Regions from separate parts of the Priestia sp. AB genome, predicted to be linked through region 2. Evidence: riboswitches for the same ligand, from Rfam matches in the RefSeq annotation. Region 2 holds a riboswitch; the other holds the start of a gene.

Region 1 (15,600 bases), 130 kb from region 2:
ATGAATGGGCGGATGAAAACGGCGAGCTTGGCCCTGTGTATGGGCATCAGTGGCGTTCATGGCCAACGCCGGACGGAGAAAAAATTGATCAAATTACCAATGTTATCAATCAAATTAAAAACAACCCTGATTCTCGCCGCTTAATGGTAAGCGCCTGGAATGTGTCTGATGTAGACAATATGGCTTTACCGCCGTGTCACTGCTTATTTCAGTTTTACGTAGCGGACGGCAAATTGTCTTGTCAATTGTATCAGCGTTCAGCTGATATTTTCCTAGGCGTACCGTTTAACATTGCTTCATATGCGCTGCTTACAATGATGGTGGCACAAGTGTGTGATTTAGAGCCAGGTGATTTTGTTCATACGTTTGGCGATGCGCATATTTACAGCAATCACATTGAACAAGTAAACCTGCAGTTGACGCGTGAGCCTCATGCTTTGCCAAAAATGAAAATCAATCCAGACGTAAAATCAATTTTTGACTTTAAATTTGAAGACTTTGAGTTAGTAGACTATAATGCGCATCCTCACATCAAAGGAGCTGTGAGCGTATGATTTCCCTCATTGTCGCAATGGATCAAAACAGGCTGATCGGTAAAGAGAATGATTTGCCATGGCGTCTTCCGGAAGATTTAAAGTATTTCAAGCGCATCACAACGAGTCATACGATTGTAATGGGAAGAAAAACATTCGAATCAATTGGACGACCGCTTCCTAATCGCGAAAATGTGGTTCTTACGCGTCAAAAAGATTATCAGCAAGAAGGAGCAACCGTTATTCATTCAGTTGAGGAACTAGAAGCATTAGATGCTGAAAAAGAAGACGAGCTCTTCGTGATTGGCGGAGCTACTCTGTATGAGCAAACATTAGACGTTGCAAACCGACTTTATATTACGCATATTGAAGAATCCTTTGAAGGAGATACACATTTTCCTGCGATTGATCTGAGCGAATGGAAAGTTATTTCGAAGCAGCAAGGAATTAAAGATGAAAAAAATCCCTACACGTATTATTTTACCGTATACGAGCGAAGCTGATCTCTTTTGTTTATAAAAAACGCGAGTCTGGTACAAAGTATGTTAGTCGAAGAAAGATCCGAACGTTGAATCGTTCGGATCTTTTCATTATAAGGATGGAGTAGATTTCATGCATGTAGGTACTTTTAGCAGTTGATTGGAGGCTCACCGGCCGCCCGCGGAAAGCAAAGTCTCCCATGGAAATCAAATGCGGTGTAACAAGCACCCCTACTAGCTAGCTTCTATACTCCATTTATTCGTCTTTATATTGATTTCGTTATGTTTCAATCTCTTTTTATATTGATTTTAATTGCTTCATCATTTCGTGAAAAGCCGCTGGGCTCACAAACTGTTCAGGGCTCCAGTTAGCTTCGATCCATTGAATCAGCTCGCTTGGTGTATTAAAAATTTCTCCGCTCGTATCTGCTTTGCGAAGCATGTATCTACCGTTTTCTTCATCTGCAACTATTTCGCACGGAACGGCACTTTCAAGACTTTGAAGTGAAAACTCCATTTATTCCACAACCTTTCTTAATTTATACCTGTTATCGCATCAGCTGCACGTAGAAAGTATGGGCAATTTTGTAAGTCTATTTAGCGTTTGCTAAACATATGTAAAGTATGTGGACAGTAAAATAGTTGGAAAAGTTTTTTTAGTTATTATTAATGAAAAATAATGATTTTTCTAAATTTTTTGTGATATAATGTACAAATTAATAATGGTAGAAGAGGAAGGAAGTTGGTTATGAAACAACAAGTAGATAATCGAACAAAACACGTACATTTAGAGGACATCATGATTGCAAATCAATTGATTAAAGATGTTGTTGTGCATACACCACTACAGCGTAATGACGTTTTGTCTGAACGATATGAATGTAATATCTATTTAAAACGTGAGGATTTACAGGTGGTGCGCTCATTTAAAATTCGCGGTGCGTACAATCGAATCAAAAAGTTATCCCCAGAAGAATTAGAAAATGGAATTGCCTGTGCAAGTGCAGGAAACCACGCACAAGGTGTAGCATATGCGTGCCGTCATTTAAACATCGATGGTAAAATCTTTATGCCGAGCACAACGCCGCGCCAAAAAATTAATCAAGTGAAATTTTTAGGCAAAGATAACGTAAAGGTCGTACTAATCGGAGATACGTTTGATGATTCTTATGAACAAGCTATTGCATGCAGTGAAGAGGAACATCGAACATTTATTCACCCATTTAATGATGTAGACGTTATTGCAGGACAGGGTACAGTAGCCGTTGAAATGTTCAATGACTGTGAAGATGAAATTGACTACGTATTTGCGGGTATCGGCGGGGGCGGATTAATTTCCGGTGTCGGCACATACGTAAAAAGCATCTCGCCTCAAACAGCTGTGATTGGGGTAGAACCAGCAGGCGCGCCCGGTATGCAGACATCTTTAGCAAATGGAAATGTAGTGACGCTACCGGCAATCGATCCATTTGTAGACGGAGCAGCCGTTAAAACAGTTGGAACGCTTCCGTATGACATCAGTAAAGAACTTGTGGACGATATTGTAGTTGTTCCTGAAGGCAAGGTTTGTACAACCATTTTATCTCTATACAATGAAAATGCGATTGTAGCAGAACCAGCAGGAGCTCTTTCGATTGCTGCTCTTGACTCATACCGTGAGCAAATTAAAGGAAAAACGGTTGTTTGCATCATCAGCGGAGGAAACAATGACATTGGACGTATGCAAGAAATCAAAGAACGTTCAATGATTTATGAAGGATTACAGCATTATTTTATCGTTAATTTTCCTCAGCGCGCAGGAGCTCTTCGTGAGTTTCTAGACGAAGTGCTTGGACCGACAGACGATATTTCGCGCTTTGAGTATACGAAAAAGAATAACAAAGACAGCGGACCAGCACTTGTGGGAATTGAGCTCAAGCATAAAGAAGATTATTATCCACTGATTAATCGTATGGATAAAAAAGGATTCCCTTACACAGAAATTAATAAAGAAAGCAACTTGTTTCACTTATTTATTTAAATAGAAGGTCGTTTTAAAAAGGAATGCTTCATCAACTGTCGAATAAGTTGATGAAGCATTTTTATTTTAAAAAATATTTGTGTTTTCTTTTTATTTTATCAAGACAGAAAGTGCCTGAAGCATTATAATAAAATAAACGGGTAAAAAGAGGGTTGATCGCCTTGCTATTAAAAAGCCTTGAATTTAAACATGTCAGTGGTCAAAAAGTAAAAATTACTGAAATTCCAGTTTTAGAGGAAAATAGCACGTTTCGGTTCATGTTATCTGCAAAACTTGATTTATTTATTAGACAAATCACGAACGAATCAGTTCCGAAGCAAACCTACTCGTTTCAAGAATATTTAAAACGCGTGTTGAAATGGAAAGATTACGAACAGCTCTTTAAGTCTCATGTATTAAAACATAATGCATAAACGTAAAAGTTGACTTTTCTGAATATTTCAGCAGAGTCAACTTTTTTTGTTGATATAAAAGGTTGAACATGCGTTTTACGAATTAGCAAAACTTGCATTCTATTATAACTATATTGTTGTAAGTGTTCATGTTATACTAGTCTGCAATGCATCTTATAGGGGTGAACACATGGCGAAAATTAAAGTGGTAACGGATTCAACAATTGATTTAACGTTGGAAGAAGCTGAAAAATACGGTATTGAGATGATACCTTTATGTATTAACATTGATAATGAAACGTATTTAGATCGCGTGGAATTAACGCCGACAGATTTTATTGAAAAAATGAAAAATTCAAAAGAATTACCAAAAAGCTCTCAGCCAGCTATTGGTTCTTTTGTTGAAGTATATGAACGATTAGTTAGTGAAGGGTATGACGTCATTTCGATTCATATGACTGGGGGAATGAGCGGAACTGTTCGAGCAGCTGAAAGCGCGGCTCAAATGGTAGAAGGAAACATCACCGTTGTTGATTCTATGTACATTACAAAAGCTCTTTCGTTTCAAGTCTTTGAAGCGGTGAAAATGATTGAAGATGGGCATACAGTAGAAGAAATTATCACGCGCTTGGAAGAGGTGCGTCAAAATACGAATCTTTTTGTCGTAGTTGATACGCTTGAAAATTTGGTTAAAGGTGGACGTATTGGACGAGGAAAAGGATTGATCGGTTCTCTTTTAAATATTAAGCCAATTGCTTCTCTAGCTGACGGAGTATATACTCCTGTTGCTAAAGTGCGCAGCCATTCTCAAATTGTTAAGTTTTTAACGAAACAGTTCGAAGAGCATACAGAAGGAAAAAGTATTAAAGGAGTAGGGCTTGTACATGCAGATGGATTTGGACTCGCCTCTAAGTTAAAAGAATCAATTGTGAAGGCAAGGGGCTATACGCAATTTTCGATTGAAGATACGACGCCTATTATTTCAACGCATACAGGTATTGGTGCAATTGGTTTTATGTATTTTGCTGAATAAAGTGGGTTGCTTTTTGCAAGTCACTTTTTTGGCTTTCTCTTTTTTGGAAAAAGAGGAAAGAGAAGTGGACAAACGTGTGATATAATAGAATCAACTTTCTACCAGCGAATGCTGTGCTGGTTACTATTCTTTTGAATCCGGAGTATACCGATGAAAAAATATATTCGAAATTTGAGTGTGTTTAACAAAACGGTTTTATTTTCTACTTTAATTGTAGTTGCCCTTGGAGTCATTTCTTTAGCCATTAGCTATCAAGTTCAAAAAAAGATGGCAAAAGAGACACTAACGCAGCACGCGTTAATTATGGCCGATTTATGGAGGGAGTCTTTATCTAAACAAGACGTAATAGCAGCAGTGGATTCAAGGAACGGGACGATTCCTGAAAAAGACGAGCTAGAAAAGCAGTTCAGAAAGATTTACGAATTGCATCCGTCGTACTTGCAGGGATATATTATGACGACCGAAAAATTCCAGTCGCATGGAAATAAGATTATCGTAACAGCGAATAAGAGAATTAAGCAATCACTAGAGCCATCCATGATTTATTATGGAGGAGAAGAATTTTACAAATCATTTAAGCAAGCAGAACAAGAAAAGAAGAATATCGTAACATCTACATACAAAGACGAATTCGGGACGTGGATAACCGTTTTATCGCCTATTACAAACAGCTCTGGAAAAGTCGTGGCTATTCTTGGTGTAGATATAGATGCAAGCGCTATCTATATCTATCAAAAACGTTTAATTGTAGCTTTGATCGTTGCGTTTACTATTTTGTTTACCTTCATTATTGTTATTCAAGACTGGGGACTAAGGCGATTAATGTCGCCCCTAGGAGAATTAGTAGAAGGAATTCAAGCAGTAAGTCAAGGGAAGTTTGATGTGAAACTGACACATGAAAATGATTCTGAGTTAGGGGATGTACACACAAGATTTAATGAAATGACAGAGCGGCTTCAGCAGCTTTTTCAACAAGTGTCAGCAACAAAAGAACAGCTGAACGTAGAAACGAATTTCAGTCATTCAAAAGATGGAATTGCTAAAGCGATTGATGAATTAGAAGTTATTATGGAAAAAACGAGGATGCAAAAGGAATTGCAGCGAGCAGAGAAAATGAATGCAATTGGTCAATTAGCTGCTTCTGTAGCCCATGAAATTCGAAATCCTATGACGGTGGTAAAAGGGTTTTTACAGCTTTTTCAAGATAACACAAAGCTTTCAAACACTGAATTAAGTTACATTCATCTTATGATTAATGAAATGGACAGAGCGGAAGCGATTATTCATGACTATTTATCTTTAGCCAAGCCGGATGTTCATCAGCATCGTTTTATTAACTGCTTGGAGTGTATTACAAGCTTAGTAGACTTATTATCTTCTTATGCTTTGTTAACAAATAATATACTCATAGAATTAGACGCAAAAGAAGAAGTTTATGTTCGCGGCAGCCGAAACGAATTGAATCAAGTTCTGCTTAATATTATGAAAAATGGAATTGAAGCCATGAGAGCTGGAGGAACGCTTCGAGTAGGGCTTTACAAGCGAGAAGGGCAGGTACATATTCAAATTGAAGATACTGGTATAGGCATGACCAGTGAACAAGTGAACCGGCTGGGAACAGCATTTTATTCTTTAAAAGAAAAAGGAACAGGGATTGGTCTGATGGTGTCTTATCAACTGGTCGAACAAATGAATGGAAGAATTGAAGTGGAAAGCATACCAGGAAAAGGTTCAACGTTTATCTTGATTTTCCCTAGCTATGACTAAACTTTAACCGTGCAGGAGGAACATATGAAAAGCTGGTCTTATAAATTGTTTTTTTTACTGCTCATTAGTTGTATGATGTTAACAGCCTGTGGTTCCAAAATAGAAAATCCTCTCAATTGGAAGATGGACTCTTTTTCTTATGTTAACCAAGATCAAAATAAAGTAGGGCTAAGTCAGCTGAAAGGGAACGTTTGGGTAGCTAACTTTATCTTCACAAGCTGCGAAACCGTATGTCCCCCAATGACGGCTCATATGGCTAAATTACAAAAAATGGCCAAGGATGAAGGGCTGGATGTTCGCTTTGTTTCATTTAGCGTAGACCCTGAAGTGGACACTCCACCGAAAATGAAGGACTATGCGACTAAATTTGGCGCTGATTTTTCGAATTGGGATTTCTTAACGGGTTATAAACAAGCGGAAATTGAAAAGTTTGCGCTGGACCAATTTAAAACGATTGTGAAAAAGCCGCAAGAAAATCCGCAGGTTATTCACGGTACGGATTTTTTTCTAATTGACAAAGATGGAGTCGTTCAAAAATCTTATCAGGGAGTGACTGATCCTCCTTATGAAGATATGATAAAAGATATCAAAACCCTTCAGTAAGAGCTATAAATCCGTCAAATCTATCCGCCAAACACAGCTATCTTTATAGTGATGTGTTAGCGGATATTTTTATGAAAGAAACATGCTTATCCTTTTTTTTACATATACTATATATAAGAAACGTAGTAAAATATCAACTTGACATAGTATGATAAGATATAAAGATATAGTTATTCAGAGCGGTAAGCAGTATTGCTTGTGACAGCGAGAATACAGCATAGTTAGTAGGTGTTATGATGAGAAAATGGAAAAGTATAGTGATAAGCAGTATGAGTGCGGTGGTGTTAGCGAGCTGTTCGACAACGACTTTTTTGCCGGCGGACAATAAAGAAGAAGCCGTTCAGAAAGAAGTGGATTTAACACCTAAAAAGCATATTCCGAAAGGCTTTTTTCCTGTAGATTTAGATATTGTAGCCATTGGTGACTCATTAACAGAAGGAGTAGGAGATGAGTCTAAAAAAGGCGGTTATGTACCATACTTAACTAAATACCTTTCTAAACAAAATGAAGTGCAAAATGTACGAACAGAGAATCTAGGCAAAAGAGGAAACCGGACGGATCAGCTATTAGCGAGGCTAAATCAGCCGGGAGTAGCAGCTGAAGTATCAAGAGCAGACATCGTTTTTTTGACGATTGGCGGCAATGACGTGATGAAAGTGGTAAGAGATTACTTTTACAATATCTCAATTAAGACGTTTGAATCACAGCAGTCAAAATATGAAAAACGTCTAAATGACGTGTTTTCACGTATACGTAAGCTTAATCCTAATGCTCACATTTATTTAATTGGTTTTTATAATCCATTCTTTAAATCATTAAGTGATGTGAAAGAAATTAATGTTGTTATTCATGAATGGAATGCAGCAAGCGAGAAAATTGCTTCTCAATATGATAATGTAAGTTATGTAAAAATTGATGATATTTTTTATGATTCTGACGTAAATTTATTAGGGAAAGACGAGTTTCACCCTAATAAAAAAGGGTACAAACTAATGGCTGAACGCATTAGTAAATCAATGGAGGAAGAAGATCCTCTCGTTGGAGATCAGAAAAAGGAAACAGCAAAAGAAGTTACATCTGATGAAAAAGAGAAAAACACGAAAGAGAGTGGGAACGAGTAAGGAGATTGTGATATGAAGAAGTGGAAAACCCTATTTATCGCGTTATTAGGGATTAATGTTCTAGGGGCTATCCTTATTATTGCGTTTATTTTTCAACCGGTTGACAAGGCCAATCCAACTCCCTCTGAAAAAGTAGAAGGAGACGCAGAACTAACTATTTTGGCTAAAAAAGCGGACTTAAATGTACTGATTGATAAATATTTAAAGAAAGAATTTAAGAATCAGCCGCTTAACTACAAAATTACTCTTACCGATGTAGTAAGAGTAGACGGTACGATTCAAGTATTCGGCGATGACATTAATATTCGAATGACATTTGATCCAATTGTACAAAAAAATGGAGATATTGTGCTTGAACAGCAGTCACTTTCTGTTGGAAAGCTGCAGCTTCCTGTCCGCACAGTGCTTCGATACGTAAATAATAACTTTGCGCTACCAGAATGGGTAACGATTGATCCAAAGAATGAATCAGTATACGTAGCGTTACAGCAGATGAAGTTAGAGAGTGATTTTGCTGTAAAAGTACAAAAGTTTGATTTGAAAAATGATGATATTCGCGTACGTTTAATTTCGCGCAGTGAATAAAAAACCTTCCAATTTGGAAGGTTTTTTTGTTAACGATCTTGGGAAATCAGCGCTTCTAATACAGGACGGTTTTTAGCAAATCCGACGGCATATACCGTATATGTTCGATTCGGACGAAGGTTCAGTGCCGGGATTTCGAGTACTACATTTTTGGTTCCTGCTATGCGCACACTAAGTTGAACATGCATGGGGGACAAAGGCAAATATTTTGTGACTTCTTTAAACTGCACTCCAGAAAAAATGACGTCTCCGCCTCTAGCCGCAATATCCACAGCAGGAGCATCAGGAGAAAGGTGCACAAACCGAAGCTTTGTTTCTCCACTTGGTACATCCGTATTGTCATAGATAAACAATAAATCAAGCTTGTTTAGCTCATCTACCGCTGCTACCGTGTAATTTTGGTTTCCTTCAAATGTAAATGATTCCGTTAAAACAGGTCTTCCCGTTTCTCCGGCGGGATAAATAGAAATTGTATATCTTCCAGGTTCTTGTAATTCAATATAATCTGTTTCTTGTTTATAAGTTAAGTTGCGAATCACTCGTTTGTTGTTAATATAAATATCTACAGATGGAGAATCTGGAGAAGCGTGAAGTATACGAATTTGCGGCGGATTTACGCGCAGATTCGTATTTTCAGAAGAAGTTAAGATGGCCTGCTGGATATAGTACAAATGCTTTTGATAATAATGAATATGCTTAGATGGATCACTATACTTATAGTAGTTAGCTAGAAAATCGTATTTCATTGCTTTTTTAATATATTGATCAAAGGAATAATTAGCCATATGTTCAGCTCCCTTATTGTCGGAGTATAAAAACATTTCCATACGTAACCAAACATATGCTAAAACTCATAATTTATGCCGATCACTGATCACTCCCGAGACCTCCAAGAAGAAACAATGAGCCAAATGCCCTCTATGTGCATATACTGAATCAAATTATTGACTGAAGGCTTATTGTATGACCGAAATTAGTATAGAAAAAAGGAGTGAGAGCATGCGCGATTTTTATGCTCGGATGCTACGGTTAATTATGTTAAGTTTTTTACTGCTGCTACTTTTAATTCAATTTACAGAGCGCTCTACTTCATTTATTCACATTACCCCCGCGCTAAATAAAGTAACCGAGCGAATTGAGCTGATTACCTATGATGAATAAATGTATGTTTTCTGCGTTTCGATATGTACTTGTTCTTTATGCTATCTGCTTTACATTTTTATTTGTTAGTACAGTTCCAAGCCTATTTGGTTTCACCGTGACCGTTCAAGAAACGGATTATCACCATCTGCATCGCGGAGATATAGTTGTCTTTAGAGACGAATTATCTTCTTCAAAGAATGAACTTGTACTGGCCCATAATCCAGAGCTTGATGTACTGGTTACAGCTCAAAGAGATTCTTTGCCTGCTTCTTTTAAAGTGATTGGAAGCTACGCATACCATCTCCCGTATATAGGGGTCATTATTGAGTTTCTGAAAGATTTTACTACGTTACTGGTAATGGGAAGTATTTTACTTTTGTTGTTTTCGTATACGCTGCAACCCAAAAGGCGAATATGGCGTAAGAGAAAGTAAAAAATGGGCGAATGCACATACAGGACAATCAACTAACGCATATAAAGTACAGTGTACGAAATGAATAAAAAAAACAAGAGGAGAGATTGCTATGTATAACTACGATTGTTACGACCCATGCCATCACGGAGGCTATCACCACCTATATGATACTTGCCACTATCCAATTAGCTATCCAATTGGCGGTTATCATCATTGCGGAACGGGTCAGTCATTTGCATTAATTGTTGTGCTATTTATTTTATTAATCATCATTGGCTGCACCTGTTTTTGCTGATTAGGCCTCATTTGCTCGCATGTGCGAGCTTTTTATAACAGATAGAAAAGGACAAACTTATATATAAATTGTTTAAATAATAAAAAAATTTTGCCAAATCAACATTTACCATATTATACTATAGCTAGTAACTCAATAAGCGAAGGTGAATATATGGAAAAGGAAAAAGTATTTCAACAGCTATTTTCAATGTCATTTACACCAATGCTCGTAATGAATATGGATGGAGATATTCAAATTTTAAATGAAGCGTGCTGCCATCTTTTTAAAACGACGGAAGAACGGCTTCTTTCCTGTAATGTATTTGAAGAGCCAAATCGCTTTTTTATTGAAAAGCATGAAGTGGAACCGTTAAGAAAGCAAGAGGAAGAAGTTGTTTTACTTAAGAAAAAAGTAGATCAGCAGTTTCCGATGCACATCCATATTCAACGCACGGAAGGGGATATTCCGCTCTTAGTTGTTCAGTGGAAAGAGTTTTCCTCAAGTATTGAAAAGCAAGAGGAAGTCATTCGAAAAATGAAGCAATATAAGCAGTTTGTCCAGCAAAGTCAAGATGCATTTATTGTAACAAGAGAAGGTAGAATTCAATATTTGAATCCCGCTGGTGTTAAACTTCTTGGCGGCGAGAAAAAAGAAGAGTATATCGGGCGTCCTTGGCTTCATTTTATTCACCCCGAACATTTAGAAATCGTAAAAGAACGAATGGTTCAGCTGATGAATGGAATGTCCGTGAGGCCACGTGTTGATGTGAAACTATTGACTAAAAAAGGAGTCGTCATTATTGAATCTTCGGCAACCAAAATTAAGTTTGAAGGACAGGATGCCATTCAGTATATTATTCGCGACGTAACGGATCGAAAAAAATATGATGAAATGGCAAGCAAATCTGAAAAGCTTACAATGGTGAGCAAGTTAGCGGCAGGAGTAGCACATGAAATTCGTAATCCAATGACGGCGATTAAAGGGTTTATTCAGCTGTTAAAAGCATCGAAACAGTACAACGAAGAATACAATGATATTATGCTTGAAGAATTGAATCGCGTCGAATCCATTATTCAAGAATTTTTAACGCTGGCCAAGCCTAAAATTGAAAATTCATACCACCCCAAAAGTCTCAATCAAATCATACGTCATGTGACATTATTATTAGATACACACGCTAATTATAAAAACTGTCGTATTATTAATGAGATTAGTGATGAGATTACAATCTTTTGTGAAGAAAATGCGCTTAAACAAGTTTTTATTAATTTAATTCAAAATGCGCTTGAGTCAATGAGCAAAGGGACAGTTAAAGTCACCGTTGAGAAAAGAAATGAATACGGCATGGTCATTATCGAGGATGAAGGCTGTGGAATTGATGAGCAATCTTTAGCTCGGCTAGGTGAACCGTTTTATTCTACTAAACAAACAGGAACGGGGCTAGGGTTAATGATTAGCTACCGAATAATCGAACAGCATCAAGGACATATTTCATTTGCGAGTAAAGTAGGAGTAGGAACAAAAGTAGAAATTGCTCTTCCGTACATTAAAGAACCAGTGAACATTTCATAGCGCTTGCTATTCGTTCACTGGTTTTTATTTACTTGGAATAAAAACGAATGTTTTTTAAATATTTTATTTTAATGTTCGTGTATATTGTTGACTAAAGGATTTGTTTTTGATATATTATCAAATGGCTAGAAAATAACCGAATGATAATAAAAAAAGAAAATTCGGTCAATAACTTTTATCTTTTACCCAAAGAAAAAAAGATGATGGGAGAATGTACAATGAACTCAAATTATGATGTTATTGTGGTAGGGGCAGGACCCGCTGGGATTTTTACTTGCTATGAGTTAACGTTAAAATTACCGGAAGCAACTATTTTATTAATCGATAAAGGACACGATATCTATCGACGTAATTGTCCGATTCTTCAGAAAAAAATTGAAAAATGTCCGCCTGCGGTTGGCAAAAAAGAGTTTGCTGGCTGTTTGCCCGCTTGTTCTATTACAAATGGTTTCGGTGGAGCCGGCGCATATTCAGACGGGAAATTTAATATCACCAGTGAATTTGGAGGTTGGATGACGGATTATCTGTCTGAATCACAGGTGGTAGATTTAATTAAATATGTGGATGAAATTAATTTAAAACACGGAGCAACCGATACGATTACGGATCCGTTAACTGATAAAGTTCGTGAAATTGAAAAACGCGGATACGCAGCAGGATTAAAGCTATTGCGTGCCCAGGTGCGTCATTTAGGAACAGAGCAAAATTTAGAAATTTTAAAAAGCATTTATGAATACTTAAAAGAAAAAATTGATATGCAGTATAAAACGGAAGTAGCCGATTTAATAACAGAAAAAGAAGACGGTCAGCATATCGTGCGCGGTATCGAATTGAAGAATGGTGAAAGAATTACGGCTGATAAAGTGGTTGTTTCACCAGGTCGAGACGGCTCGAAGTGGATGAGCGACTTACTAAAAAAACGCCGTTTAAAAATGATTAACAATCAAGTGGACATCGGAGTTCGAGTCGAAACATCTAACGTTGTTATGGAAGAAATCAACAAGCACTTGTACGAAGGGAAATTCATTTATAATACGTCTGTAGGTACAAGAGTCAGAACGTTCTGCAGCAATCCTTCAGGACATGTGGTAGTAGAGAATCATTCAGGGATTATGTTAGCAAATGGACACGCATACAAAGATCCGAAGCTTGGAAGTCAAAATACGAACTTTGCGCTGCTTGTCTCTCATAAATTTTCGGATCCATTTGATCAGCCGAACGAATATGCGCACGAAGTATCAAGATTAGCTAATATGCTGTCAAACGGGGGCTTAGTTGTTCAAAAGTATGGAGATATTTTAAAGGGCCGTCGTTCAACAGCGACTCGAATTAAAGAAGGCTTTTTAGAACCAACGTTAAAAGAAGCTGTACCTGGTGACTTGGGCTTAGTACTTCCTTATAATACGATGAAAAGCTTAATTGAAATGACAGAAGCACTGGATCATGTAACGCCTGGGTTAGCATCTGAACATACGCTATTTTACGGTGTGGAAGCGAAATTTTACTCCGCCCGTCCGAAGTTAAACGATAAGTTTGAAACTGAAATTTCTGGTTTATACGTGGGAGGAGACGGAGCTGGTATTACGCGAGGGCTCGCGCAGGCAAGTGCGTGCGGTGTGTGGGTAGCGCGTGACATTGTTGAAAAATTAAAGAATCGCAAAGCAAGTTCTGAACCTGTTACTGTATAAAAAAAAGAGGCCGTCAGGGCCTCTTTTTTTTATGTGTTAAATAACGAGAGCGAATAAGTAAAAAGTAAAGAACTTGTACCGCACCAACTCCGATAGTTTTATATGATAATTACCCGCTCCTTTTTTAAAAGATATTACGGAATCCATCCTTCTATCGTGAACAGAATTAAATAGAATAAGGCGAATTGATAATGTCCATTTCTTTGCATCAATAAATTCAGTGAAATTTTAGGGAGGGTATATCAAGCAATACAAGGATAAAATCAGCAGTTGAAAAGAGTTATTTTTTGATGAGTAAAATATTTATGAAAGCAATAAAGTACACGGATATTAGAATAATTATGCGAATTAATGAATGGGAGTTAATGAGAAGAAAGTTCACTTTACAAACTATTTTTTGAATTAATTTTTTATCTATTAGATTATAAGTCTTGTTAAATAAGTATTTGTGGTTTATTGAAATACGATGTAAATATTTTAAAATATAACAATTATCAACTTTTTATGATAAAATCATGCATTTTTTTTGAATAAAAAGTTGACAGAAACATATAAAATGAATTTTAATTAAAGTAACAATTATTATCATGCAAAAATATTAAAGAAAATTATTTGCTTAATCTCTTTTGTTTTATAAGAGAACGGGGGACCCATAATTTATGAGTAATGTACTTGGGGTGAATCTTGAATGAATCAAGTAGGGTAACTCACATACCCGAATCCGACAGCTAACTCCGTAAGCATTCAGTGAGGGAATAACAGGTCTATGACACCGTGATATTCTCATGGTTTTTTGTATAGCTAAAAATATTCCTGAACTATTAATCTGAAAATTTTTAATATATTGTATATTTTGAGTGTTATCGTTCTCAATGCATGGTAAAATAAGTATGGTAGTTAGAATTATTCTAATATAATTTATTTACGGGGGGTAAATCTATGAAGCTATCGACAAAGATCATTATCGCGCTAATTGCTGGTGCTGTTGTAGGAGTGTTGATTAACGCTTTTGCTCCAAGTGCTTTTGCTCCGCTGGACAAGTACTTGTTTACACCGCTTGGCCAAATTTTCTTAAGCTTAATTAAAATGCTTGTTGTACCAATTGTGTTTTTCTCTATCACGTTAGGTGTAGCAGGTGTGCCGGGAGTTGGTCTCATTATGCTAGCAATGGTATTGAGTTCGGTTGGCTTGCCTGTAGCAGGTATCGGATTGATTATTGGAATTGATCGCTTGCTTGACATGCTTCGTACATCTGTAAATATTACGGGAGACGCTGCGTGTGCCGTTATTGTGGCTGAGTCAGAAGCAAAACGTATCGATAAATCTGTAACGCAATCAGCTTAATAAGCGTAAAAGCTCTAGCTATATGCTAGGGCTTTTTTTATTGGCAAGAAACTCTTCGTTTCAGCATACAGTTTAATAAGAGTGTATGTTTGAAAGGAGAGTGCGGAAATGAATAAAACTCATGTAATAAAGCCGCTGCTCGACGACGACTACCCAGTTATTTCATATGGAAAAGGAATTTATTTGTACGACCAAGATGGAAAAAGGTACATAGATGCTTCGTCGGGGGCAGTTACAGCAAGTATCGGACACGGCGTAAAAGAAATTATTGATGCGATGACCGATCAGGCACAGAAAGTTGCGTTTGTATATCGGTCGCAGTTTACAAGTGATCCAACAGAAGCCTTAGCTAAGAAACTATGTGAATTAAGCAGCAATCATTTCCAGTGGAGCTTTTTTGTTAACAGCGGGACAGAAGCGACTGAAACGGCTATGAAAACGGCAATTCAGCATTTTCAAGAGCAAGGAAAGCCAACCAAAACAAAGGTTTTGTCACGCTGGATGAGCTATCACGGTATTACAATAGGAGCTCTGTCTATGTCAGGGCACGTTGGAAGACGAAAACGCTTCTCGTCTTTGCTTGAAGATTATCCTTCGGTTTCGCCTCCTTATTGCTATCGATGTCCGT
Region 2 (15,600 bases):
TTTGAGATAAATCACCTTTTGGATAAATGCCGTCTTGAATCGACTGAGCGTAGCTTTGAATCACCATAACCGGTGTTTTTAAATCGTGTGAAATATTTTGAAGCAGCGTTTGCTGTGCTTCATCTTTAGATACGAGCCTTTTGCGCATTTGCTCGATGGAGGCGCCTAGCTTGCCAATTTCATCGGAACGGTTGACTGCAACGGGCTCATGCCAATTTTGTTCGGCAATTTTTTTCACATCTTTTTCAAGCGATACAAGCGGCTTGCTTAAATATCTTGATAGCCAAATAGATGGAAGCCAGCTGAATAGAAATACAATTGAAATTACAAGAAGCAGCTGTTTAAACAGAGTAGAAGTGAGCGCGTTGCGATACGTATCCCACGAAAATGAAAGCAAAAAAGCAGGCTGTCCGTTTACGCTTACTTTTCGAATTACATAAAAAAGCGTCCGGTTGCCAAGATCTTTTTCATAGCGAGCGACGATTTTTCGCTGGCTGATTGCATCTTCCTGGGCTTTTCTCAAAAAGTCTTGAGGCAACACCCGTGATGAAAAATAAGAGATATCCGCATGTTCAGGCAATAAAATATGATCGACGGTTCGATTTCCAAGTGTTGGTTCACTGTCTTCATTGCTAAAGTAGTATTCACCTGAGCGGCTGGGCAGTCCGTATTCTTTTAAAATATGCTGTTCATTTTCAATAGTGGTATAAATTTCATTCGTGAAGAACTGCCTGAGCGTCGTTGGGAATAAAATAGCGAGCAAAATTGAAATAAGCAGTAGAATACCGGAGATGACGAGCCAAATTTGAAATGCAAGCGACTTGTTTTTCATGCTTTCATCATCCGGTATCCGTATCCGTAAATCGTTTCAATTCGTGCTTGCGGCATTTTTTTACGCACGCGCCTTACTAAATCATCCACCACTCGGTCTGTGCCGAAATAATCTTCTCCCCAAATGAGATTCAGCAGCTGCTCCCGTGAAAAAGCCTGTCCAAGGTCTTTTGAGATAGTGACGAGAAAATCAAATTCTTTAGACGTTAAATCAATCGGCTTTCCATTTTCACTGACTGTACGGGTATGTAAATCGATTTCATAAGGAGTCAGCGTAATGGTGCCGGTTTTCTTTTGATTGGAACCATATACGCGGTTTAGCAGTTTGTTTGCTCGAATAACTAGTTCACGAGGCAAAAAAGGCTTTGATAAATAGTCGTCGCTGCCCATTTCAAGCCCAAGAACCCGGTCAATATCGGCATCGCGGGCTGAGATGAAAATAACAGGCACATGTGGCGTTTGCTGCTTGATTTCGCGAATGAGCTGATACCCGTCAATATCAGGCAGCATAATATCTAAAATCCACAGATGCGGAGGGGTTGTAATCATTTCTTTGGCGTCCGTGCCGTTAAAAAATGAGCGAACATCCCAGCCTTCTTTTTGAAGGTAAAGGGTTAAAACTTCGTTTAAATTTTGTTCATCCTCTACTAAATATAGTGTAAAGCTCAAATTTGACACCTTCCTCTGAATATATGAAAATTAAGGTAAATAAAGCATATTACGCCATATGTGCGCGTTTCTCTAAAGGTCTATGTACCCGCTATTATACTACGTGTTTGCTGTTATAAAGAAATTTTTCACAATTTCACACATTGTTTTGATACTTATCCCAAACTTTTATTTTATAGTATAGATAACATAAAATTTGCTACGTTAAAAGGAGTGTTTTTCATGGATCCACGTGATTATGAAAGAGAGCAAGAACGAAAAGAAGAATATGAAAACCGCCAGCAGCGCTACGATCAGTATCAGCCTGCGTCATCATCACAGCCTCCAAGAAGACGCTTATTTCCAGTGATTGCATCTTCTATCGCCGGAGCAGTGCTAGGTGGAGGAATTGTGCTATACGGTGCTCCGCAGCTGGGGTTAATGGATTCAGCTGATACGCAAACAGCGAATCAAACAACGCAGACTCAAACCGCAACAACAACGAGCACAACGCCTCGAACAGTAAGCACAACCGTGAATCAGTCAGATCTTGTTTCAGTTGTAAATAAAGTATCAGCTGCTGTTGTAGGCGTGAACAATATTCAACAGCAAACAAATCCATTTTCTGGAGATACCCAAACGCAAGAAGCAGGAACGGGTTCCGGTGTTATTTTCAAAAAAGAAAATGGAAAAGCATACGTTGTGACCAATAACCACGTTATTGACGGCGCAAGCGAAGTAGAAGTGTCACTTTCAAACGGACAAAAAGAAAAAGCTAAGATTGTCGGAGCTGATGCGCTAACGGATTTAGCGGTGCTTGAGATGTCTGACAAAAATGTTGAACAAGTGGCGAAGTTCGGGAAATCATCGGATTTAGTAGCAGGTGAAACGGTGCTTGCAATCGGAAATCCTCTTGGTGAACAATTTTCTCGTACGGTCACACAAGGTATCGTGAGCGCAGCAAAACGCTCTGTCCCTATTTCAGAAAATTGGAACGTAGATGCAATTCAAACGGATGCGGCGATTAATCCAGGAAACAGCGGCGGTGCCTTGATCAATTCTTCCGGTGAAGTAGTCGGTATCAACAGTATGAAAATTTCAGAAGACAATGTAGAAGGCATCGGCTTTGCTCTTCCAAGTGATGAAGTGCAGCCGACGATTGAACAGCTGATGAAAAACGGAAAAATAACGCGTCCATATATGGGGGTAGGTCTTCAAGATGTAGGTCAGCTTTCAGCTGCAACAAAACAAAACCAGCTAGGCCTAACCAGCGATACGTCTGAAGGAGTTGTCGTAACGACGGTTGAACCATTCTCTTCTGCTTCTGATGCAGGTTTACAATCAAAAGACGTGATTGTTGCCATCGATGGAAATGAAGTCAAAACATCCAGTGATTTACGTCAATATCTATACACAAAACGTAAAGTAGGAGACACGGTAAAATTAGACGTGTACCGAAATGGAAAAAAACAAACTATTTCTCTGAAGCTTTCAGAACAGCAGGATAACAATGGATGAGTTCAACACCGTTAAAGCTGCTACTAGCAGTATTAACAGCGTTCGGATTTTTAACCGGCTGCGGAGGGAAGCATTCAAACACGATGTTTCCTTCTGTAGAAATTAGTCAGCTATCTTCTACCAAAGAACTGGCAGCGTATGAGGGAGGCAAGGTGACAGGAGCTGAATTCAACCGTTTTTTAGCCGTTGAAGGGTTCTTAAATCCAGATGCTCCGCTAAATGATACAAGCTACCGCAAAGAGTTATTGCGGCAGCTTGTTATGCAAAAAATCTTAATTTCACATCTAAAGACAAGCGATAAAGTACAAAAACAAGTCGAGGATATGTGGAAGCAAATTAAACGCTCATATAACGAGGATACAAGAAAACAAGGTTATGAAGTGTTAAATATTCGTTCTAGTGATGTAACCAACCAGCTAACGAATCAGTTTAAATTAGAAGAATATTTCCGCAAACAAATTACGTCTGATGAACTAACTGCTTACTATAAACGTATTGAAAACGATCTAACGCGCGTATCTTTTACGCAGCTGGCTTTTTCTACTTTACATGATGCCGCTGCCGCTGCGGCTGAACTGCAAAAAGGAACATCTCTTCAGGACGTTCAAAAAAAATATGCTGATGTCCAGACAGTCAGCAAAATAGAGAATGCTGATAATCTAAAGCTTTCAAGTCTATCTCCCTCTTTTATAGATGTTTTAAAAAAACAGCACATCGGAGAGAGTAGTGAGCCCATTAAAATGGGTAAAGTCTATTATATTCTTATTTTAAAACAAAAAGATAAAAAAACGGAATCAGAAGTCAAAGAAGAAATGATGAAAGAACTTGTTTTGAATCATATCAACCGGTATATGCAGGATGAACTGCCAAGGTTTCACGTGACTTTCAGCCTTAGGTAGTTCCCTTTTATATAGATTGATTGTTTTCAAAAAACAAGCAGGTAAAAGAGCTTTCTATTAATAGAGAGCTCTTTTACATTTTTAAGTAGACAGAAATGTCGTCACCTGATAAAATGAAGTTGTAAAACTTTCATTATTCGGAAAATTTATACCCTCCAGCTTTGGAGGGTTATTTTTTATGCTGTTGGACGAATAAAAGAGGCTGGGACAAAAGTAGTTTAGTGGAAAGAAAATCCGAACGATCAATCCAATCGTTGGGATTTTTTCGTTACGTTTCAATCACTTTTCATCTTTTAAATGACGCAATAATGCAGGAGCCATCTCCACGTGAGAAAGGGCGATGTGTGAAATCGTTTTGGCATAAGGTGTAATTTCGTTAATAAATTGTTCGAGTACGTGCAGGTGAGGAAGCTGAAGCTTTGTAATAAAGCAGGCTTGCCCGGCGATGCGTTCACAGAATAAAGCGTAGGGATACTGAGAAATAAATCGTTTAAAACGCTCGTGCTCTCCGTTTTTCATCGTTACTTCAATAAAACATGACACGGGCAAATGCAGCTTTTCATAATCAATATCAATCGTATACCCTTTTATAACGCCAAAGCTCTCTAGCTGTCGTACTCGCTCTGCCACCGAAGGAGGAGACAAGTTAATTTGTTTTCCTAGCTCTCGTAAGGAAAGGCGGCTGTTTTGCTGCAGCGCCTGCAAAATCGATAAATCAATTTCATCAATTTTCAATTGAAAACCTTCTTTCTCATTAACGTTTCATTTGATTAGTAATAGTAGCTAAGATGTTTTATCTGTAATCTAAAATTTCCATTTTTCTTACTATAATAATTAAAAAGGAGTGAGTAAAAAATGGCAAGAGTTTTGTTAGCAAACGAAGAGGGAACAAATTTTGAAAAAGCATTGAATTTAATTCCGCATGTAAAAAGATTGTATGATGAGCTTTACGACACGCTTTGGAACAGCGATATAGTAGAAAAAGAGACTAAGGAAAAAATAAGGCTTTATCTAGCAGGTGTTAACGGCTGTGAGACGTGTATGAGCATGTCATATGTAGGCGATGAGACGCTTAATCAAAAAGTGTTAAGAGAAAAAGAGCTGGAAGAAAAAGATCGACTGCTGTTTCGATTTATTGATGTATACCGGGTGCGTCCAAGGGAGTTGACGGATGCTGATATGAATCAATTAAAGAAATTTTACAGTGATACGCAGCTGTTAGAGCTTTTAGCTGTTATTAATTTATTTGATCAATTTCACAAAATGATTGTCAGTTTAGATTTATATGATTTTTGCAGCTTGCAGGGCAAGTGAGGTCTTCGCTAAAAATATCTTGACAGACAAAATCCACAGGAGTAAGATAGCTTTCGTAAAGTGAAACGTATCATGAATCGAATCGATTATTCTAAAAAATAGATCATAGACATTTAAATAAAAATCGCTTAATCCATTACGGAGCGGAGGACCCATTATTTACGCACATATTGTGCTCCGGGGTGAATCCTTAAAAAGGTAGGGTTACTCTTAAAACCCGAACCCGACAGCTAACTTCGCAAGCGTTTTGAGGGGGAAGAGTGTGGAAAAACACAGGAGCCTTCCTGTGTTTTTTTGCGCTTTTTTTAAGAAAAAGATGTAATTTTTTAGAAAAAGTATAAGCTAAGAGAACACACAGCAGTTGAAGAAAGGAATAAATACATTATGAAAAAACAGTTTGCTGTATTGGGATTAGGTCGTTTTGGAGGCAGTTTGGTTGAAGAGTTTGCTAATCTGGATGTGGATGTGCTCGCTATTGACCGCAATCAGGAGGTAGTAAATAAATTTAGCAACTCAGCTACATATGTTGTGCAAGCAAACGCGATTGATGAAGCTAGCTTAAAGGGGCTAGGTATTCGCAATGTTGATCATGCTCTTATTTCGTTTGGAGATGATATCGAAGCAAGCGTGCTGGCAACGATGCTTTTAAAAGATATGGGCGTTAAGCAAGTATGGGTAAAAGCAGTGAATATGTATCATCAAAAAGTGCTCGAAAAAATAGGAGCGGATAAAGTCATTCACCCTGAGCGCGATATTGCTAAGCGTATTGCTCATCACGTGGTGTCAGAAAAAATCATTGATTATATTGAATTGTCAAAGGATTATAGTATTGTCGAAATTGTCGCCTCTAAGAAACTTCATAATAAAACGCTGTTTGATTTAAACATTCGTGCCAAGTACGGCTGCAATATTATCGGCTTTCAGCGAAAAGACGGGGAAATGGTGATCTCGCCTACCGCGCATGAAATAATTGAACAAGGAGATATGCTGATTGTCATCGGACATAACCGCGATTTGAACCGTTTTGAAGAAGAAGGAGTTTAACTTATGAAAAAACAAATCATTAAACTCACTCCTCCGCAGCTGCTTGTCTCCATTTTTGGCGGAGGAATTATTATTGGTGCTCTTCTATTGATGATGCCTTTTTCTACTACTGAGCCAATCGGGTGGGTAGATGCCTTTTTTACGTCTACTTCCGCTATGACAGTAACCGGCTTAGCCGTCGTAGATACAGGTACCCGTTTTACCGTCATCGGTCAAATCATTATTATGCTGTTAATTCAAATAGGCGGTCTTGGCATTATGTCATTTGCCGTGTTGATTTTTATGATGCTAGGTAAAAAAATTGGATTTAAAGAGCGTATGCTCGTTCAGCAGGCATTAAATCAAACGAGCGTCGGCGGAGTTGTCCTGCTAGTTAAAAGGCTGTTTATCTTTTCATTTTTAATTGAATTTGTTGCACTTATCTTTTTAGCAATACGCTGGGTTCCGGAATTCGGATGGTCTAAGGGGCTGTTCTTTAGCTTGTTTCATTCAATTTCGGCTTTTAATAACGCAGGGTTTGGGCTACTGTCTGATAACTTAGTGCAGTATGTTGGAGATCCTATTATTAACATAACGATTTCTTTTTTGTTCATCATTGGTGGGTTAGGGTTTACCGTTCTTGCTGATATGTGGGTGAAAAAATCGTATAGAAAACTAACGCTGCATTCAAAAATTATGATTATCAGCACGTTTGCGATTAATGTGACTGCCATGCTTTTTATTTTTTTCTTAGAGTACAGCAATTCGCATACGCTCGGAAATTTATCATTAGGAGACAAAGTATGGGCTTCTTATTTTCAAGCGGTAACGACAAGAACCGCGGGATTTAATACAATTGATTTAGCTCACCTGCATGACGCAACGGTCTTTTTAATGGTCTTATTAATGTTTATTGGTGCAGGAAGTGCGTCAACAGGAGGCGGTATTAAACTAACAACGTTTGTGGTGATTGTTTTTTCTGTATGGGCATTTTTACGAAGCCGGGAAGATATTGTGCTATTAAAGAGACGACTTCTTCCTCTTCACGTGTTTAAGGCACTAGCCATCACGATGATTTCAATTATGTTTGTATTTGGAGCCATTTTCCTGTTAAATATTTCGGAAAACCTGCCGTTTGTAAAAATTATGTTTGAAGTTGTTTCTGCGTTTGGAACAGTAGGTTTATCGATGGGAGCAACTCCTGAACTTTCGTACTTTGGACGCGTGATTATTATCTTTATCATGTTTTTAGGAAAAGTGGGGCCATTAACGCTTGCGTTTTCATTATCTAAGCAAAAGCGTGAAGCCGTTCGTTATCCAAATGAAGATATAATGCTAGGGTAGAAAAATCGCCTTCGATGAGGCGATTTTTTTATATTATTTATACGTTCAAGACATATAAGAGGTTACGCACAAAACAGTTGCGATGAATAAAAAGAAGGCAAAGACAAGAACAATGGGCAATTTAGAATGTCGGCGCATTAAAGGCCCCCCTTTTTTATAGTAAAAAAATCTCTTACTATATATAACGAAAGAAACAAAAATATGATTCACTTTTTTGGCGGAATTTGAAGGTTTTTCCCGTTAAAAAAATCCGCACCCCTGTCCTAAACATTTTGCCAAGCTGTTGTATACACTAAAAGCAGATAACAGGAAGTGAGGGATGGTACGTGGGAAAACAAAATTTTGCGTTAATCGTTGTGTTATTTGTTTTACTTGTTATTGTAGGTGCGTCTGGCTTTCGCTTTTAAACGTTAACTTTATTTGCGCATAGCCCCCGTCAAAAAGGGCATACTAGGCGGAAGTGAAAACCAAAAATTTCTTCAATATTGCCGAACAATGAGTTCCTCTACTCATTCATCTAATCGGTATGTAGCCATGCGAAAGCATGGTTTTTTTTGAAATAAGAGGATGAATGATGTTCATCCCCTCTAAAAATTAGTAGTAGCAAGAACATCCTACGATTACTAATAGAATAAATAAAACAACGATAAATGAAAAACCAAAACCGCCTTTTGCGCCCATATGTGTAACCTCCTTTAATAAAATTCTCTATATCCTATGTACTAATTGGGTTAAGTGATTGAGAAATTTGCCTGTTTTTTAACGGTAACGATCTTTTGAGAAAAATGAAGAACACTTACTTTTTTCATTTTTGCAGAAATCCTTTATGATAAAGAGGAAAAGGAGGGCAAAGTGGTGGGAATACATGTAGAATACGTCATGAATCAGCTAGAAGAGGGTAAGTGGAAAGAGATCAAGCGCGAAATTCAACAAGAAATGAAGAAAAAACCTCAAGCATCTGATTTGTACTGTTACTTAGCGGTTTGTTTAGCAAAGCAAATCGAAGAATCAATTATTTTTGAAAAAATGGTATTAAATTTAGAAATGGACAGAGCTCTTCATCAGGCATTAACATTAAATCCATCTTCAAGCTTGGCGCACTTCGTTCGAGGAATAAAATACCGGGAAACTCCGCTTATGTTTGGAGGGAATTACGAAAAATCGCTGTCTTACTTGCAACGGGCACAAGATCTTGGCTTTGAAGGGGTTATGCTGCCGCTCGAACTCGCAAAAACCTATATTCAATTAAAAGAAATGGAAAAAGCGAAAGAACAAATCGCCTATGCCTGGGAAATCAATCCTACTCACGCGGATATTAAAAAAGTCGAAAACATGCTGCAAACAGGACGGTGAATCAAAAGTCCTGTTTTATTTTTGGCTTTTAGGAAACATATGCTGATTTTCATAAAGAATTGCTTTTTATATAACAATGAGAATATTTATAGAAATTTTAAGGAGTGCATGTAAGTCCAACGACTTCTTAACTGCTAGATTTTCTACATTATTAGAGCGTTCAGTCTACATAATTCCAAAAATAGTAAGAAACTATCAGCCTATGGATAAATTGTTAGAAAATATAGATAATTGTAAATAGATAGAGAGAAAAGTTAAACATGCGACTAACTAAAAAAAGCAAAGGTCTGATTTACTTTGCTTTTTATTTATACACATATGTAAGAAATATCATAATAAACCAATTTATTTCTTGCTAAATCCATCGTTTCAGACGATGTGAAATAATGTATTTGAAGGAGGAGACCCAGGTGAAGGTTATGAAGATGTTGGTTATTGCATTATTTAGTTTAAGTTTAGTTGTCACACCAGCTGCTGCTGAAGTTCCGGGTGTCGACCATTCAATGAAACGAGGTGCTACACAAGGAATTGTAGCGGCATCTCACCCGCTGGCTGCTGAAGCGGGAAGGAAAGTTTTAGCTGAAGGCGGAAACGCTGTGGACGCGGCAGCTGCCATTCAATTATCTCTCAACGTTGTGGAACCGATGATGTCAGGTATCGGCGGCGGCGGCTTTATGATGATTTATGAAAAAAAGAAAGATAAAATTACGATGCTAGACAGCCGTGAAATGGCACCAGCTGATGTCACGCCTAAGCTGTTTTTAGATTCAAAGGGAAAAGTCATCCCTTTCAGTAAGCGTCACATAACAGGAAAAGCAGTTGGAGTTCCTGGTACGCTAAAAGGGGTAGAAACAGCCCTTAAAGATTATGGAACAATGGACTTATCAGATGTTATTAAACCAGCTATTACTCAAGCAGAACAAGGAATCAAAGTAAATTGGTCGATGGCTCAGTACATTGATGAAAATGCGGACAAGCTTGAAAGATACCAAACGGCCGGTAATGTATTTGTGCCGAATGGCAAGCCGTTAAAAGAAGGAGATAAGCTTGTTCAGCCGGATCTTGCTAAAACATTAAAGCTTATTCAAAAAGAAGGGTCAGACGCTCTTTATAAAGGAGAAATTGGAAAAGCGCTTGTTAAAGAAGTTCAAAAACGCGATGGAAGCATGACCATGGATGATTTGAAAAATTACGTTGTAAAAGAACGTGAGCCGGTTAAAACAACTTACCGAGGCTACGATGTGGTTAGTGCGGCTCCTCCTAGCTCCGGCGGATTAACCGTTCAGCAGATTTTAAAGCTAATGGAAGGTTATGATGTAGAAAAAATGGGTTCCAATACGCCTCAGTATTTGCAGCATTTAACGGAAGCGATGCACTTAGCTTTCGCGGACCGCGCGGCGTATATGGCAGATGAAGACTTTTACGAAGTGCCGAAAAAAGGACTGTTAGATGAAGATTATATTAAAGAACGTCGTAAATTAATTAATCCAAACAAAGCAACGCCTAATGTCAAAGAAGGAGACCCTTGGAAATATGAAGGAAAAGAAAATCCAAATAAAGCAACAGTAAAGGAAGAAAATCCAATCGGCCAAACGACTCATTTCTCTGTTGTAGACAAATGGGGAAACATGGTTTCTTACACGACTACCATTGAACAAGTTTTTGGTTCAGGAATTATGGTTCCTGACTACGGATTTATGCTCAACAATGAAATGACGGATTTTGATGCCACTCCGGGAGGTGTGAACCAGGTTGAGCCTAAAAAACGTCCTCGAAGCAGCATGTCTCCAACGATGCTGTTAAAAGACGGAAAGCCGTTCATGGCAATTGGTTCACCGGGAGGCCCAACCATTATTGCGTCTGTAGCAGAAACGATTATGAATGTTATTGACCATAAGATGCCGATTCAAAAAGCGATTTTAACACCTCGTATTTATTCAGGCGGCTATCCAACCGTAAGATGGGAACCTGGCTTTAGCCAAGATACAATTCTTGAAATGATGGCTAAAGGACATGCGTTTGAGGAAAAGCCTGAGCATATTGGAAACGTTCAAGCGGTTATCTATGACTATGAAACGGGGAAAATGTACGGAGGCGCTGATAATACGCGCCAGGGCACGGTATTAGGAGTAGACGCAATTAAATATGTATCCAAACAGCCAAAACCAATTAAAGAAGAGAAAAAAGGAGAGTTTACAGTTGAAGTCAACCGTGCCGTTTATCCATTTACTGATAAGCAAGTGAAGCTGATTGATGGAAAGCCTTACGTTCAATCCGATCGCCTGCTGTTAGGCTTAGGCGTCGTTGATTCGAGTGACTTAAAGCTGTATAAACCAAATCATCACTCTTATTTATCAGTTATCAAAGTAGCCAAATCACTTGGCTACAAAGTGAAATGGGATGACCAAAAGAAAGTGGTTTCATTAGAAAAAGATCCTGGTGAAGACGATACAGGCGATGATGAAGACGGAGACGTTATTACAAATTAAAAAAGAGACTGGGACAAAAGTATTTTAGGTGAAGAAAAATCCGAACGATGAATTGAGATTCTTGATGAAGAATCCAACTCGTTCGGATTTTTTTATTGGTATGACAAACTTAGGTTTTCTGTGTGTAGTTACTTCTAGCTGTTGAATGGAATTTGTTATGTCGCAATCTCTTTTTTATGAAAGCAAATAAAATTGGCGATTTTAAACGAAACGACAAAAAAGTTTGCATGGTTTGCCAAAAAGTTGTAGAAATCGACAGTTTTTTTGGCATGTGTAAGAAAATCCGTGATAAAAAGACTGATAGAATGCTACAAACAAAGTTGGCATCATTTTTGCATAAGAAATAGATGAGGGGCTGTATCAATGAAAAAAATACATAGTTAAATAACTACCTATGTTTACTTCACACAGAATAAAATGCAACGGAGGTATAGAAAATGAAAAAAGACATTTCAATTATCGGTGTACCCATGGATTACGGACAAACAAGAAGGGGTGTAGACATGGGGCCAAGCGCGATCCGCTATGCAGGCATGAATACACGCTTAGAAGCTCTTGGCTATACCGTACACGATGAAGGCGATATTAAAGTAGAAATTAAAGAGCGGGCAGACGTAGATAAAAATACGAATTTGAAAAACTTAGCGGCTGTAGCCAGCGGAAATGAACAGCTTGCTGCAAGAGTTGAAGAAGTGAGAGAGCAAGAACGCTTTCCGTTAATATTAGGCGGAGACCACAGCATTGCAATCGGAACACTTGCAGGAGTCGCAAAAGGTTCAGAAAATTTAGGCGTTATTTGGTATGATGCTCATGGTGATTTAAACACAGCTGAAACATCTCCATCAGGCAATATTCACGGCATGCCGTTAGCGGTGAGCTTGGGTATTGGACATCCTGTACTTTTAAATATTGGAGGGTATACCCCAAAAATTAAACCTGAAAATCTAGTTATTATCGGTGCACGCTCATTGGATGATGGTGAAAAAGAGTTAATTAAAGAAAAAGGAATTAAAGTGTATACCATGCATGAAATTGATCGTTTAGGTATGACGCAAGTGATGAAAGAAACGATTGATTATTTAAGCGGTACAGACGGCGTGCACCTGTCGCTGGACTTAGACGGCTTAGATCCGGATGATGCACCAGGCGTAGGTACACCTGTAAAAGGCGGCATCAGCTACCGAGAAAGTCATTTAGCAATGGAAATGCTAGCGGAAGCAGACATGGTGACATCCGCTGAATTTGTAGAAGTGAACCCCATTTTAGATCAGCATAACAAAACTGCAGAAGTAGCGGTTGCGTTAATGAGTTCATTGTTTGGCGATAAGCTTTTATAAGAAAGAGCTACTTACAGGTATCGTGTAGAAGAAAATCTGTTATGATCCAATAAACGGTCATGCAGGGCTAATCGGCTGCCATCCTCGCTACGGGGCTGGCGCCATTTGAAAATCATCCGGCATCAATGGACTTCAGTCATGAAGAGCTACCTAGTAAGCGGCTATAAAAACAAAATAAACCTAAAAAAATGAAAGCGATTTCATTTTTATGCAGCAAAGGGAGGAAATGGGATGAATATTCCACAGGGACAGCCAGGAGAATTAAAAAGAACGATGAAAACAAGGCATCTTTTTATGATATCACTAGGAGGATGTATTGGTACCGGTTTTTTCCTTGGTTCAGGTTATACCATCAATGAAGCAGGTCCGATGGGAGCAATGATTTCCTACTTAGTAGGAGGGATCATTATGTATCTAACGATGCTGTGTCTTGGAGAATTATCCGTTGCTATGCCAGTTGCAGGATCGTTTCAAACGTACTCCACTAAATTTATCGGCCCTGCAACCGGTTTTGCGATTGGATGGCTGTACTGGCTAGGATGGGCAGTAACGGTGGCACTTGAGTTCTTAGCTGCTGGACAATTAATGCAAAGATGGTTCCCAGACTCGCCCGTTTGGTTATGGTGCGCCATTTTTGGAGCGTTAATTTTTTCACTAAATGCACTTTCAGCTAAAGCATTTGGTGAAACAGAATTTTGGTTTTCAAGCGTTAAAATTTTCGCCATCATTATGTTTATTGTTGTAGGCGGAGCGGCAATGTTTGGACTCATTGATATGAAAAGCGGACAGGAAGCACCGCTTCTATCAAACTTCTTTGCTGAAGGGCTTTTTCCAAATGGCGTAACGGCTTTGCTGATTACAATGATTACGGTGAACTTTTCGTTTCAAGGAACAGAATTGATTGGAATTGCGGCAGGAGAAAGTGAAAATCCGGAAAAAACAATTCCAAAAGCGATCAAGCAAACGGTTTGGCGTACGCTTTTCTTTTTCGTCTTATCCGTGTTTGTCCTAGCAAGCATGATTCCTCGTGAAAAAGCAGGCGTCGTAGAAAGTCCGTTTGTCGTTGTGTTAGACAGTGTAGGTGTACCTTACGCGGCGGATATTATGAACTTTATCATTTTAACAGCTCTTCTTTCAGTCGCAAACTCTGGATTTTACGCGGCTACACGTATGCTTTATTCTCTTTCAAGAGAAGGAATGGCAAGTCCTGCACTTGGAAAAGTTAACAAAAGAGGAGTTCCATTTAATGCACTATTAATTACGCTTGTGATTTCATGTTTTTCGCTGCTTTCAAGCGTAGTGGCAGCTAAAACCGTTTTTGTGTGGCTGATTTCACTCGCTGGACTCGGCGCTCAAATTGGCTGGATTGCGATTACAGCTTCACTGCTTGCGTTTCGTCGTGCTTACGTGGCTAAAGGTGGAAAAGTGGAAGATCTGAAATTTAGAACTCCTCTTTATCCGGTTCTTCCTATCGTAGCGCTTATTACGAACTGTATCGTTATGATCAGTCTTGCGTTTGATCCCGAGCAGCGAATGGCGTTATACTGCGGAGGTATTTTCTTTATAGGCTGCTATGGTTATTATTATTTGAAAATTCGAAAACAAAATCAGTCAAAACAAGAGCAAGAAGTTCAGCTTGCGGAAAATAAACGAATGATTATTTAACATAAAAACCCGGAAAATCACGATTTTCCGGGTTTTTTATGTACTCGTCTTTAGCTATCTAGTGCTGTCTCTTCATTTTTACGGCGGCGAAGTCTCCATAGCGTGATAAGGGCAGCCAGTGTAAGAACAATACCGCTGCCGAGCAGGATATGACTCACTGTTTTATCCTGCTTTTTTTGGCCTTGTTCAAAATATTTCTTGTACATTGCCACCGCAGCTTTATTTTGCTTGTATTTTTTCGGAACGCTCATTTCTTTTCCGAGTTTCCAGCCGTCTTTATAAGCTTTTTGCTGTAAAGATTTCACGTCTTTATTCGAATAAAAACCTGCTTTGTACCATTTTTCTAGCTCGGGCTTGTCCTGAAGATTTTTAGGCGCTCTATAGGTCTGATAAGTGAAGGCTGAGTCGTATCCGTCTGCTTTTACGTCTTTTTGCTTTTGTTTCTGTCCTTTTTCATATCCTTGCTCAAAGGCTGTTTGCAATTCGCCTTCTGCTTCTGCAGGTACTTCTAATGAAAGGTCGTGATAACCTTGTACATAGCCCTGCTTTTCAAACTGCTTTTTTTGCTGCTTCAGCACTTCGGCTTGAGCGGTTTCAAAGCCTTCTGTAAAAGCCTGACGTGTGACATCCTCATCATCATACATGCTCGGAACACTCATTGAATCATTTTCAAGACCTTGGTCATAGCCTTCTTTTTTTGCTTTAACAGATAAGTCCATTAAAGAAATAGCTTTTTTGTAGCCTTGAACATACCCTTTATTCCAGTCGGATGACTTAGAAGGGAAAGGGTCGATTTCTGACTGAATCGTAGCATGTTTGTAATCAAGGACGCCTTGCTGATAGCCTTCCTCTTCGCCGGCAGCCATTTCATTTTCTTGTTCAGTCTCGAGTTCTTCCTCTTTTTGCTGCTGTCCTTTTCTATACCCTACCGTATACCCCATCATAAACCACGTGAATTCTTCAGAAGATTTGTCCAGTCCTGTTGTTTGATCAAACTGTTCAAATTTTTTCTCTGCGTATCCATCTTCTTCTCCAAGCGAATAGCCTTCTTGATAGAGAGAGTCAAAAATAGCTTTTACATCTTCAGTTGTATCCACGTCTGTTGACTGGTCCAAAACGTCGGAAGAGGAATCCGGGGAATCAGGAGTAGCATAAGAAGGGATGGGGTCACTTGCAAGA

The links. Region 2 has a riboswitch for cyclic di-AMP ahead of POF52_RS04980 (potassium channel family protein). Riboswitches for the same ligand answer to the same signal wherever they lie in the genome.
Region 1: another riboswitch for cyclic di-AMP. It lies ahead of POF52_RS04305 (cation:dicarboxylate symporter family transporter); the one in region 2 lies ahead of POF52_RS04980 (potassium channel family protein).

The regions. Positions count from the first base shown of each region.
Region 1 covers NZ_JAQMYN010000001.1:834,790-850,389, forward strand. The annotation lists gene POF52_RS04225 (thymidylate synthase) at 1-554, shown strand, start outside; gene POF52_RS04230 (dihydrofolate reductase) at 551-1,036, shown strand; gene POF52_RS04235 (hypothetical protein) at 1,311-1,529, opposite strand; gene ilvA (threonine ammonia-lyase IlvA) at 1,761-3,032, shown strand; gene POF52_RS04245 (YpmP family protein) at 3,194-3,445, shown strand; gene POF52_RS04250 (DegV family protein) at 3,615-4,457, shown strand; gene POF52_RS04255 (ATP-binding protein) at 4,608-6,224, shown strand; gene POF52_RS04260 (SCO family protein) at 6,249-6,827, shown strand; gene POF52_RS04265 (SGNH/GDSL hydrolase family protein) at 7,064-7,948, shown strand; gene POF52_RS04270 (YpmS family protein) at 7,961-8,533, shown strand; gene POF52_RS04275 (DUF4397 domain-containing protein) at 8,563-9,318, opposite strand; gene POF52_RS04280 (hypothetical protein) at 9,533-9,694, shown strand; gene POF52_RS04285 (hypothetical protein) at 9,684-10,109, shown strand; gene POF52_RS04290 (YjcZ family sporulation protein) at 10,201-10,386, shown strand; gene POF52_RS04295 (ATP-binding protein) at 10,540-11,940, shown strand; gene POF52_RS04300 (NAD(P)/FAD-dependent oxidoreductase) at 12,159-13,628, shown strand; cyclic di-AMP (ydaO/yuaA leader) riboswitch at 14,232-14,387, shown strand; gene POF52_RS04305 (cation:dicarboxylate symporter family transporter) at 14,568-14,972, shown strand; gene POF52_RS04310 (aspartate aminotransferase family protein) at 15,081-15,600, shown strand, end outside.
Region 2 covers NZ_JAQMYN010000001.1:967,740-983,339, forward strand. The annotation lists gene POF52_RS04950 (sensor histidine kinase) at 1-832, opposite strand, end outside; gene POF52_RS04955 (response regulator transcription factor) at 829-1,500, opposite strand; gene POF52_RS04960 (S1C family serine protease) at 1,723-2,997, shown strand; gene POF52_RS04965 (peptidyl-prolyl cis-trans isomerase) at 2,994-3,896, shown strand; gene POF52_RS04970 (Lrp/AsnC family transcriptional regulator) at 4,176-4,631, opposite strand; gene POF52_RS04975 (carboxymuconolactone decarboxylase family protein) at 4,752-5,210, shown strand; cyclic di-AMP (ydaO/yuaA leader) riboswitch at 5,326-5,470, shown strand; gene POF52_RS04980 (potassium channel family protein) at 5,595-6,254, shown strand; gene POF52_RS04985 (TrkH family potassium uptake protein) at 6,258-7,577, shown strand; gene POF52_RS04990 (YjcZ family sporulation protein) at 7,904-7,984, shown strand; gene POF52_RS04995 (YjcZ family sporulation protein) at 8,172-8,258, opposite strand; gene POF52_RS05000 (tetratricopeptide repeat protein) at 8,433-8,930, shown strand; gene ggt (gamma-glutamyltransferase) at 9,341-11,419, shown strand; gene rocF (arginase) at 11,857-12,756, shown strand; gene POF52_RS05015 (amino acid permease) at 12,988-14,421, shown strand; gene POF52_RS05020 (hypothetical protein) at 14,472-15,600, opposite strand, start outside.